2 regions of the Devosia sp. MDV22-iso42 genome follow, and region 2 is predicted to be linked to the other one. Evidence: predicted binding sites of a transcription regulator. Region 2 holds the regulator's gene; the other holds the start of a gene.
The links. The regulator LexA, encoded in region 2, represses DNA repair genes until DNA is damaged. The targets are predictions, from matches to a motif close to TGTTCNNNNTGTGTTCNG.

Region 1 (5,914 bases), on a different contig from region 2:
CTCCGTGGAATTTCTGCGTGTCGTTGACGGTGGCGGCAAGACCCTCGCCCTTGAGCACGCCGCTGTCGCCGACCTGGCCGCCGCTCTCGCCATAAAACGGCGTTTGGTTGACCACGACAAAGCCAGTCTCGCCGGCACCAAGGCTCTCGACTTCCGCGCCGTCGCGGATCAGCGCCTTGATCTCGGCTTCGGCACTTTCGGTTTCATAGCCGAGGAACTCGGTCGGTCCATGCTTGTCGGCCAGGCTGAACCAGACCGTGTCGGTGGCCGCGCCGCCGGCGCCCGACCAGCTCTTGCGCGCCTCGGCCTTCTGCGCCGCCATGGCGGCGTCAAAGCCGGGCTGATCGACGCTGATGCCGCGCAGCCGCAGCGCGTCCTGCGTCAGATCGAGCGGGAAGCCATAGGTGTCGTAAAGCTTGAAGGCCGCGGTGCCGTCGAGCACGGCGCCCTCGCCCATATCCCTGGTTTCGTCAGCCAGGATCTGCAGGCCCCGGCCCAGCGTCTTGAGGAAGCGCCCTTCCTCAAGCTTGACCGTTTCGGCAATCATGGCTTCGCCGCTGCGCAACTCGGGATAGGCCTGGCCCATCTCGCGCACCAGGGTGGGCACCAGCTTGTAGATCACCGGCTCTTCCGAACCGAGCAGCGTGGCATGCCGCATGGCGCGGCGCATGATCCGCCGCAGCACATAGCCACGGCCTTCATTGGAGGGCAGCACGCCCTCGGCAATCAGGAAGCTCATCGAGCGCAGGTGATCGGCGATGACGCGCAGGCTGCGATTGCCCTCGCCCTGCACGTCGACCCCGGTGGCCGCAGCGGCGGCGCCGATCAGCGCCTTGAACAGGTCGATATCGTAATTGTCATGCACGCCCTGCATCACCGCCGCGACACGCTCGATGCCCATGCCGGTATCGATCGAGGGACGCGGCAGGCTGGAGCGGTCACCATTGGCCTGCTGCTCATACTGCATGAACACCAGGTTCCAGATCTCGATCCAGCGATCGCCATCTTCCTCGGCCGAGCCCGGCGGGCCGCCCCAGACCTTGTCGCCATGGTCATAGAAGATTTCCGAGCACGGACCGCACGGCCCGGTATCGCCCATCTGCCAGAAGTTGGACTTGGCGCCGAGCCGCACGATGCGATCCTCGGAAAGTCCGGCAATCTTCTTCCACAGCGCCATGGCCTCGTCATCATCCTGATAGATGGTGACCATCAGCTTCTCTGCCGGCAGATCCCACTCCTTGGTGAGCAGGTTCCAGGCCAGTTCGATCGCCTCTTCCTTGAAATAGTCGCCGAACGAGAAATTGCCCAGCATCTCGAAGAAGGTGTGGTGGCGGGCGGTGAAGCCCACATTGTCGAGGTCATTATGCTTGCCGCCGGCGCGCACGCATTTCTGCGCCGAGACAGCGCGTGAATAGGGGCGCTTTTCCACCCCGGTAAAGGTGTTCTTGAACTGCACCATGCCCGCATTGGTGAACATCAGCGTCGGATCATTGCGCGGCACCAGCGGGCTTGACGCCACGGCCTCATGGCCATTGCGCACAAAATACTGGGAAAAACTCGAACGCAGGTCATTAACGCTGGTCATGGACGGACTTTCATTCGGGAGAATGGCACGGGCGCGCCGCGGAGGTCGGCTGGCTTTCTATCGCGTGGCCTGCCGGAATGTCCAGCATTGCGGCGGCATTGCGGTAAACCCCATCCCTCGCGCCCCGGGGTGCCGGCAGCCGGCCACGCCGGATCACCCCGACACCACCCAGACAAAAAAGAGGCATCGCTCGCGCGATGCCCCTCAAAATACCCTGCATGGGAAGAATGATGTTGGACCCAGACCTATTCGTCGGCGCCCGCCGCGTCGTCACCACCGGCGACCAGCAGCACTTCGCCGAGCAGACCCGAGCTTTCGCGCACGCTCTGCTCGATGGCATTGGCCGCCGCCGGATTGTCCTTGAGATATTGCCGCGCATTTTCGCGGCCCTGGCCCAGCCGCTGGCTGTCCCAGGAGAACCAGGCCCCGGCCTTTTCCACGACGCCGGCCTTGACGCCCAGATCGAGCAGTTCGCCGGTCTTGGAAATGCCTTCGCCATACATGATGTCGAACTCGACCTGACGGAAGGGAGGGGCCAGCTTGTTCTTGACCACCTTGACGCGCGTCTGGTTGCCGACGATCTCTTCGCGATCCTTGAGCGCGCCAATGCGGCGGATATCGAGGCGCACCGAGGCATAGAATTTCAGCGCATTGCCGCCCGTCGTCGTCTCGGGCGAGCCATACATCACGCCGATCTTCATGCGGATCTGGTTGATGAAAATGACCAGGCACTTGGACTTGGAGATCGAGCCGGTCAGCTTGCGCATGGCCTGGCTCATCAGGCGGGCCTGCAGGCCCGGCAGTGAATCGCCCATTTCGCCTTCGAGCTCGGCCCGCGGCGTCAGCGCCGCCACCGAATCGATGACCAGCACGTCGATGGCGCCGCTGCGCACCAGCGTATCGGTGATTTCGAGCGCCTGCTCGCCGGCATCGGGCTGCGAGATCAGCAGGTCATCGACATTGACGCCCAGCTTGCGGGCATAGATCGGGTCGAGCGCATGCTCGGCATCGACAAAGGCGCAGATGCCGCCGGCCTTCTGGGCCTCGGCAATCACATGCAGGGCCAGAGTGGTCTTGCCCGAGCTTTCCGGCCCGAAAATCTCGACGATACGGCCCTTGGGTAGGCCGCCAATGCCCAGCGCAATGTCGAGGCCGAGCGAACCGGTCGAGATCGATTCGACTTCAATCGCCGCTGCCTCGCCCAGGCGCATGATCGAACCCTTGCCGAAATTGCGCTCGATCTGGCTGAGCGCCGCGGCAAGTGCCTTGTCCTTATCCATCGATCCACCTTCAACAACACGAAGCGACGCGTTAGCCATCAATTCTCTCCTTATTCCACGCTCCGGAGGGCGGCGCAACGCGCGGATGCCTGAGCTGGGGGTGCATACAATGTGCTTTATTTGTTCTCATATTGTTCCCGTCTCGTCAATGGACAAAATGAGAACATCGGCCACTTCTTCACCTGGGCCGCCATAGAATCGGCCAGCCGGCACGGACGTGCCGCATAAGTATGATTTTTGCACTTGCGTCAGGGGGCCATGTTGCGTTTTATGCCCGCAATCGTGCCCTCGGGGCCTTGTTGCGCAGGAGCCGCGCCGTGAATCTCATCCAGTTCTTCGATCTCAATGGCCATCGCGCCGTGGCTGCCGTGCAGGACGGGGTGGCCCGGACCGTCAATGACACCGCCAGTGTCTATGAGCTGACCATTGCCGCGCTCTCCAGCCATGGCGGCCTTGGCGCCCTGATCGCCACCCGCGGCCTGGGCGACACCGTCGATCGCGCCGCCATCCTGGCGGAGGGCCGCATGCTCTCGCCCATCGACCACCCTGATCCGGCTCATCTCTATGTCACCGGCACCGGCCTCACCCATCTCGGCTCGGCGGCCACCCGCGACGCCATGCACAAGGCCAGCGGCAGCAAGCCGGCGGGCGAGCTCACCGATTCGATGAAGATGTTCCAGATGGGTCTCGAACACGGCAAGCCCACCGATGGCGGCCATGGCGTGCAGCCGGAATGGTTCTACAAAGGCAATGGCTATACCGTGGCCCGCCCCGGCCACCCCATTGTCTCCCCCGGCTTTGCCCTGGACGCCGGCGAAGAGCCCGAGATTGCCGGCATCTATGTCATCGACCAGAACGGCCAGCCGCGCCGCCTCGGCTTTGTCCTGGCCAATGAATTCTCCGATCACGTCACCGAGCGGATGAACTATCTCTACCTAGCTCATTCCAAGCTGCGCGCCTGTTCCTTCGGCCCCGAACTGCGCCTGGGCGACCTGCCGAGCCATGTCGAGGGCACCTCGCGCATCTGGCGCGACGGCAAGGTGCTGTGGGAAAAGCCCTTCGTCTCCGGCGAGGACAATATGAGCCACACCATCGCCAATCTCGAATATCACCACTTCAAGTATGAGCTGTTCCGCAATCCCGGCGATGTGCATGTCCATTGCTTCGGCACCGCGACGCTGAGCTTTGCCGATGGCATTGCCACGCAGCCGAATGACATTTTCGAGCTCGAGGCCGCCCCCTTCGGCGCCGCTTTGCGCAACCCGCTGCGCCAGCAGGACGAGCATCCGCTGATCATCGGCAATGTCTATTAGGCCGTGAGGCGCTTGCTCCCTCGTCACTAACATGTCAGCTTCCTCTCGCTTTGCAGCGGGGGGAATAAATGGCACGCACATTCGAAAGACGCCGGATCGGCCGGACCGATCTGGAGATCACCACGCTGGGCCTGGGCGGCGCCAGTCTAGCCGGCATCTTCTCTGCCGTGCCCGCCGATCAGGCCCGTGCCACCGTCAGCCACGCGCTCGATCACGGCCTGACCTATCTCGACACCGCCCCCCAATATGGCCTCGGGCGCTCCGAGCACCTGGTGGGCGACGTGCTCCGTTCCCGCCGCAGCCAGGCCGTGCTCTCCACCAAGGTGGGCCGCCTGCTCAAGCCGGTCGATCCCGCCATGCAGGACAAGGGCAACTGGGTCGACCCCCTGCCCTTCGACCAGCTCTATGATTATACCTATGACGGCGTGATGCGCTCGTTCGAGGACAGCCTGCAGCGGCTGGGCCTCAACCGCGTCGACATCCTCTATGTCCACGACATCGGCACCGCCACCCATGGCACGGCCAACGCGGCCTATTGGGCGCAGCTGGCCGGCGGCGGCTACCGCGCCCTGCGCGAACTGCGCGACGCCGGCGTGATCGGCGCCATTGGCCTGGGCGTCAATGAATGGGAAGTGTTGATGGACGCCCTGGCGCTGGGCGACTGGGATGTCTTCCTCCTGGCCGGGCGCTATACCCTGCTCGAGCAGACCGCGCTCGCCCCTTTCATGACCACCTGCGCCCAGCGCGGCGCGTCCGTGGTGGTCGGCGGGCCATTCAATTCGGGTATTCTGGTGGGCGGCGACAAATTCAACTACGCTAGGGCGCCCGACGCAGTCGTGGCCCGCGTCAGGGCCATCGAGGCGGTGTGCCAGAGCTTCAACGTGCCGCTGCCGGCTGCCGCGCTGCAGTTCCCGCTCACCCATCCGGTGGTGTGCAATGTCCTGCCCGGGCCGCGTTCGCCGGCTGAGCTCGACGGCATTCTCGACTGGTGGGACATCACCATACCGCACGACCTCTGGACCAGCCTGGCCGCCCAGGGCCTCTTGGCCTCCGGCACGCCCATTCCCGGCGGCGTGGCCTGAGTGCTGCCGCTCAGTTCAGATCGAGCGCATAGGCCTTGAGGATTTGTAGTGGCACCAGGCCCAGCACTTCCTTGTTGGTGGCGCGCAGATAGACGCGCGGCGCCGTGCCGGCCACATGCGCCTGCATCCAGCGCCCGGCCACCAGGCACCAGCGGTTGCCCGCCACCAGCCCCGCAAAACCGAACTGCGGCATCGGCGTGCTCAGATCGTTCCCCACCGCCTTGGAATAGGCCAGAAAGGCGTCACTGGCCTCGATGCAGACCAGGTGCACCGCCGCATGGTCGGGCCCCGCCGCGCAATAGCCGGTGCGGTAGAACCCGGTCAGCGGATCGTGCGAACACGGCTGCAGCGCCTCGCCCAGCACATTGAGTTCAGCCGGCCCGGCAAACCGCCCCTGCTCGGTCAATGCACCTCGTCCTTGCCCAGCTTTTGCAGCACCTGCTTGACCTTGGAATTGATCTGGTCGAGCGAATAGGGCTTGGGCAGGAATTCCACGCTCTGGTCGTCCTCGATATCGCGGCGCACGCTTTCCTCGGCATAGCCGGACACGAAGATCACCTTGAGATGCGGCATGGTCTTGCGCACTTCCTTGAGCAGGCTTGGCCCGTCCATTTCCGGCATCACCACGTCCGAGATCATCAGGTCGATCTTGAA
Region 2 (5,914 bases):
GCCGAGCGGAAGTCGAGACCGGCATAGCGGTCCTGATTGGCAGTCGTGAACCGGCGTTCAATGCGCATAGTCGTCTTAGTCCCCAATGTGACGGGCACATGCCCGCGAGCCGAAAAACCCGGCTTCTAACCCAAATCTGTTTTGACGCGTCACCAACCGAGCCCGTGGCCGGGCCCGACAAACATGCCTGTGCCCCCGAATGGCGCCGGTCTGATGCCAGCGCTCCGAGCAGGGGACTTTGGCCCCCGGCAGTCGGTGCTGCGGGCCTCCTCCAAAACATCTGCCGATTCAAACCACGCGTCAACGCAAGAAATCACAAGGTCTAGTGGTGGAGTGGGCCACCAAGACAACCACTAGTAGGCTCAATATGTGGATAGCGGGGACAAAGTGCAAGATTTTCCGGCCCTTGCCCGGCTGTATTTACCCATCAAGCAGTGTCACATGAGGGCCGCAGACGTGAGGCCAGCAAGTCGCGCTAAAGCGCCGTGATTCCTCATGCTTCCGGGCTCTGTCATCAGTCAGTCATATCTGGTTAACCATAGCAGAAAAACCCAGAATCATGGGGGCTGAAATCCTGTCAAGCGGAGAAAATTTGCCCAAAAAACGTTGGCACGTGACACACCAGCGCTTGTGCCCATCGCCGCGCGCGGCCACCCAGATGCAGTATGCAGGGCAGGGGCGCGCCTACCGCATTGCCGGGTGGCAAATGAAGCGCCGGAACGGCAATTTGGCGCGCCGAAAAGGCCGCGCGAGACTAGGCCGCGTGCCGAACCCATGGTACACCCGGCCCAACGCAAAGCTCCGACGGCGGAATCGACAAGTGGCAAAATCGGGTATCAAGCAGTTCCTGAGTGAAATCTTCTCCTGGTGGGGTGGTCAGACCTGGGGCACCCGCCTGTGGATCTGGCGCTTCGGCGACTATGTCGGCAGCGACGAGTTCGGCAACCAGTACTATCAGGACAAGAAGGCCGACCGGCGCTATGTGACCTATGCCGGTCCCGCCGACGCCTCCACCATCGGCAATGGCTGGCATGGCTGGATGCATCACCGCACCGACGTGGTCCCCACCAAGGCCAATTACGTGGCCAAGAGCTGGGAACTGCCGCACCAGGAAAACCTGACCGGCACGGCGGCAGCCTATCGTCCCGATGGCAGCCTGCTCAACAAGGGCGAGCGCCCGCGCGTCACCGGGGATTATGACGCCTGGTCGCCTGAATAGAGCCGGCGCCTTGCGCCATCCCCGTTTTCTGCGCCGCACAATACTGGCGCTGCCGGTGCTGGCAGCGTCCGTTTCTGCTGGCCTGGTGGCTCCCGCCCAGGCACAGCCGATTGCCAATCCGGTGGCGGCCTTTGCCGGGCTCGACAAGATTACCGGCCGCATCACCCGCTTTGACGTCTATATCGACGAGACCGTGCTGTTCGGCGCGCTCGAGATCACCCCGCGCGCCTGTTACAGCCATCCGGTCACCGAAGCGCAGCGCGTTTCGGCCTTTCTCGAGGTCGACCAGCGCAGCCTGACCGGCACGTCCAAGCGCATCTTTACCGGCTGGATGTTTGCCGACAGCCCGGCGCTCAATGCCGTGGACCACGCCGTCTATGATGTGTGGCTGGTCGAGTGCAAGACCAGCACCGATATCCCGCCGCCCGACGCACGGGACTGATCAGCGCGCCGGGCTGAGGTGCTCGTGCACGATCTGCCATCGGCCTGCTTTGTTGGCCAGCACCGTGGTGCCTCGACCCGAGCCGGATTGGTACTCACCATCAATCATTGCCTGCCAGTGGAACGCATAGATGCAGCTGGCAGCGGTATCCCCCACAGCAATCCAGCGCAGCGACTCAATCCAGTACAGCTCATCGGCCAAGGCGCCCCAAGTTGCTTCGAAAGCGGCCTGAATTGCGGCAATACCGCGATGGGATCCATCGCTGAACCAGAAGACCGCATCTGCATCGATCAAAGGCGCGACGTCGGCAAATTGGTGCGTATTGATACGCTCGGCATAGTCCGCCATTACCATGGCCGCATCCGGCATGGGCGCAGCGTCGATATGGCGGACCACATCGAGGGCACGCACGAAGCTGGGATGCCAGTCCTCGCTCGGCACTGCGTCGAGGGACCACCAAAAGAAGTCAAACTTCTTCCCGCCATCATCCTGGGCAAAGAACGACCAGTGTTCCGGTAAATCGGGGCACTGCACTTGGACAAAATGCCAGAGCTGCCCGGCCATTATCGTCGAGCTGGAGCAGGCGAGGGCGCCTGAAACACTTTCCGCGACCCCGGACTCTTCGGCCAATTCGCGCAAGGCTCCAGCGACCGCTGTCTCTCCACGTTCCCGGGTGCCCTTGACCACCTGTATGCCGGCCTGCGGATGACGAAAAACCAGAACCTCCCGAGCCCCGGTCGCTCCCCGAAGAATGACCGGACAGAGCTTCTCGAGAAGGCGCTCAGCCATCAATATTTCCGCAGCAGGCCTACCAGGCGGCCCTGGATCTTGACGCGGTCAGGCGGGAAGATGCGGGTTTCATAGGCCGGGTTGGCGGCTTCGAGCGCTACCGTATTGCCCTTGCGGCGCAGGCGCTTGAGCGTGGCTTCTTCATCATCCACGAGAGCGACGATGATCTCGCCGGTGCTGGCTGCGTCCTGCTTCTTGATCAAGACGGTGTCGCCATCAAAAATGCCGGCATCGATCATGGAATCGCCACGCACTTCGAGCGCGTAGTGTTCACCGCTGCCCAGCATTTCAGGCGGGACCATGATGGTGTGGGAATGGTTCTGGATGGCCTCGATGGGCGTACCGGCCGCGATGCGGCCCATGACCGGAATGGCGATCGGCCTGGCATAGTCCTCGGCCGCCGACATGCGCGAGGGGGGACTGGCCACCTTGCCCAGATTGCCCTCGATGACCGAGGGCTCGAAGCGCGCCTTGCGACCGCCCAGCGAGGGGTTCATGGAATCGGGGAGCTTGACCACTTCGAGCGCCCGGGCCCGGTTGGGCAGGCGACGAATGAAGCCGCGCTCCTCAAGTGCGGTGATCAGGCGATGGATGCCCGATTTGGAGGCCAGATCCAGCGCATCCTTCATCTCGTCGAAGGAGGGCGGAATGCCGCTTTCCTTCATCCGTTCGTGGATGAACATCAACAGCTCGTGTTGTTTGCGCGTGAGCATGGGCCCCTCGGGATTAGAATCGGAACATAGACAGAACGACTATAGGTGTTCCGGTTGTGTTCTGCAATATCCCATGCGCGGCCCCGTCGGAACCTAGAAGGCGTCGATGCTGAGAGCCGTGGCCATGGTGCCGCTGGCCTGGCCGGGATCGTTTTCCGGCTGGATGATCAGCATGTCGGCATGGGCCAGCGAAGAGGTATGGCCGCTATCGGTCTGGGCGATCGGCAGCAGGAGCGGCCCGGTGGCGCTGTGGAGCAGTCGGGCCCGCATGAAGTGGCGGCGCGCCGTGTTGGCCGGGGTCGGGGCGGCCAAAGGCAGGCGCCAGTTGCCGGGTTCGGCATGGCCCAGCCAGGCGCGCAGGGCCGGCTTGATGAAGACGATGGCGGTGACCATGGCCGAGACGGGATTGCCCGGCAGGCCAAAGACCAGGGTCTTGCCGCGGGTGCCGAACATCAACGGCTTGCCTGGCCGCATGTTGATTTTCCAGAAGTCCAGCGTCACGCCGAGCTCAAGCAGGATTTCCTGGACGATATCATGATCGCCGACGCTGGCGCCGCCGGTGGTGATCAGGATGTCGGGTTCATCGGCAAAGACAGCAACAAGCTTTGCCCGCAGCTGATCCCGGTCGTCGCGGGCAATGCCGTGATCGGTGACGGTCTGGGCATAGGGGGCCAGGAGCGGCGCGAGGCCGAAGCTGTTGGAGGCGATGATCTGGTCGGGGGCCAGCACGGCGCCGGGCAGTTCAAGCTCATCGCCGGTGGCCAGCAGCGCCAGGCGCGGCCGCCGGGCGACGGTGAGGGCAGGGGCATTGGCCGCGGCGGCGACGGCCAGCTGCATTGGCGTCAGTCGCGTGCCGGGCTCGACCAGGGTCTGCCCATTAGCAAAATCATTGCCCTTGGCCCTTATGCTGCGGCCCGGCGGCGGCGTGCTGGAAAAGCGTACCAGATTGCCCTCGACCATGGCGTCTTCCTGCATGATCACCGCATCGGCGCCGGGTGGTACCGGGGCACCGGTAAAGATGCGGACGGTCTGGTCGGGACCGACCGAGCCGGCAAAGCCGGCGCCGGCCTGCGAGGTGCCGATGATGCTGAGGGCATGGCCCGGAACGATGTCGGCCGCGCGCACGGCATAGCCGTCCATGGCGCTGGCAGGAAAGGGCGGCTGGTCATGCGTCGCGACGATGGGCGCAAACAGCACCCGGCCGGCGGCTTCGGCCAAAGGCGCGCTCTCGCCAGTCGGTGCCGGTACGCGGGCCAGGATGGCGGCAATGGCGGCCTCGACCGGAAGCAGGCTCATGCGCGGACGAAGTCGCCGGAGGCACCGCCCGATTTCTCCAGCAGGCAGAGGTCGGTGACGACCATGGCGCGATCAATGGCCTTGGCCATGTCGTAGAGGGTCAGCGCCGCGGTCGAGGCGGCGATCAGCGCCTCCATTTCCACCCCGGTTGGGCCGGTGGTTTCGGCGCTAGCCAGAATCAGGATGGCGTCTTCGCCAAACTCGGAAATCTCGATGGCGACCTTGGTCAGGGCGATCGGGTGGCAGAGCGGGATCAGCTCGGACGTCTTCTTGGCGGCCATGATGCCGGCAATGCGGGCCACGGCCAGGGCGTCGCCCTTGTTGAGCCCGCCGGCCATGATGGTGGCAATGGTCTGGGGCTGGCCGACCAGCCTTGCCTGGGCCACGGCGCGCCGGCGCGTTGCCGGCTTGTCGCCGATATCGACGATATGGGCCTCGCCCCGGTCGTTGAGATGGGTGAGTTCGCTCGCCATCAGGCGGGGGCTCCGACGGTGCCATGGAGCAAGGCCCGGGTGGCGGCGGCGACATCGTCGTGCCGCATCAGGCTTTCGCCGACGAGGAAAGTGCCGATGCCGGCATCGTGGTTGAGCTTGACCAGGCTGGCGTGGTCGAGGATGCCGCTCTCGCTGACCAGAAAGGTGCCCTTGGGCACGCCCACGGCCAGGTTGACCGAGGTATCCAGCGTCGTCTCGAAGGTGCGCAGGTTGCGGTTGTTGATGCCGATGAAAGTGGCGCCCAGGGCCAAGGCGCGATCCAGTTCGAGCTGGTCATGCACCTCCACCAGCGCGTCCATCTTCCACTCCTCGGCGGCGTCGAGCAGGTAGCGCGCCACGTCGTCGCCGACGGCGGCCAGGATGATCAGGATACAGTCGGCGCCCCAGGCGCGGGCCTCGGCGACCTGATAGGTTTCGAACAAAAAGTCCTTGCGCAGCACCGGCAGGCTGACGGCAGCGCGGGCTTCGATGAGGAAGCGCGGCGAGCCCTGAAAGCTCGGCCGGTCGGTCAGCACGGAGAGGCAGGCCGCGCCGCCCTGCTCATAGGCGCGGGCAATGGCGGCTGGGTCGAAATCGGCGCGGATCAGGCCCTTGGACGGGCTGGCCTTCTTGACCTCGGCGATGAGGGCAAACTCGTCATTGGCCCGCTTGGCCTTGAGCGCGCGCAGAAAGCCGCGGGTCGGCGTCTGGTCATGCGCCTGGGCCACCACTTCGGCCCAGGGCCGCATGGCTTTGGCGGCGGCGATTTCCTCGCGCTTATAGATTTCGATCTGCTTGAGAATGTCGCTCATTGCTGCCGTCCGTTCGATACCGCCACGAGGCGGGCGAGTGTGTCTTTGGCCTTGCCGCTGTCGATGGCGTCGCGCGCCAGGGCAATGCCGTCCTCGATGCTGGTTACCTTGTCGGCGACCAGCAGGGCGGCGCCGGCATTGAGCAGCACGGTGTCGCGATAGGCGCCCGG

Region 1: a site for LexA is predicted at 2,987-3,004, ahead of recA (recombinase RecA). Genes of this name have one in related genera too.

The regions. Positions count from the first base shown of each region.
Region 1 is NZ_JBZVWR010000007.1:375,192-381,105, reverse strand. It holds gene alaS (alanine--tRNA ligase) at 1-1,585, opposite strand, end outside; gene recA (recombinase RecA) at 1,831-2,904, opposite strand; gene araD1 (AraD1 family protein) at 3,183-4,178, shown strand; gene AC4NN3_RS09305 (aldo/keto reductase) at 4,247-5,260, shown strand; gene AC4NN3_RS09300 (DUF2237 family protein) at 5,271-5,666, opposite strand; gene cckA (cell cycle histidine kinase CckA) at 5,663-5,914, opposite strand, start outside.
Region 2 is NZ_JBZVWR010000006.1:458,917-464,830, forward strand. It holds gene AC4NN3_RS03890 (vitamin B12-dependent ribonucleotide reductase) at 1-68, opposite strand, end outside; gene AC4NN3_RS03895 (NADH:ubiquinone oxidoreductase subunit NDUFA12) at 821-1,219, shown strand; gene AC4NN3_RS03900 (DUF2155 domain-containing protein) at 1,197-1,661, shown strand; gene AC4NN3_RS03905 (DUF4440 domain-containing protein) at 1,662-2,450, opposite strand; gene lexA (transcriptional repressor LexA) at 2,450-3,163, opposite strand; gene AC4NN3_RS03915 (molybdopterin molybdotransferase MoeA) at 3,257-4,459, opposite strand; gene moaC (cyclic pyranopterin monophosphate synthase MoaC) at 4,456-4,932, opposite strand; gene trpC (indole-3-glycerol phosphate synthase TrpC) at 4,932-5,744, opposite strand; gene trpD (anthranilate phosphoribosyltransferase) at 5,741-5,914, opposite strand, start outside.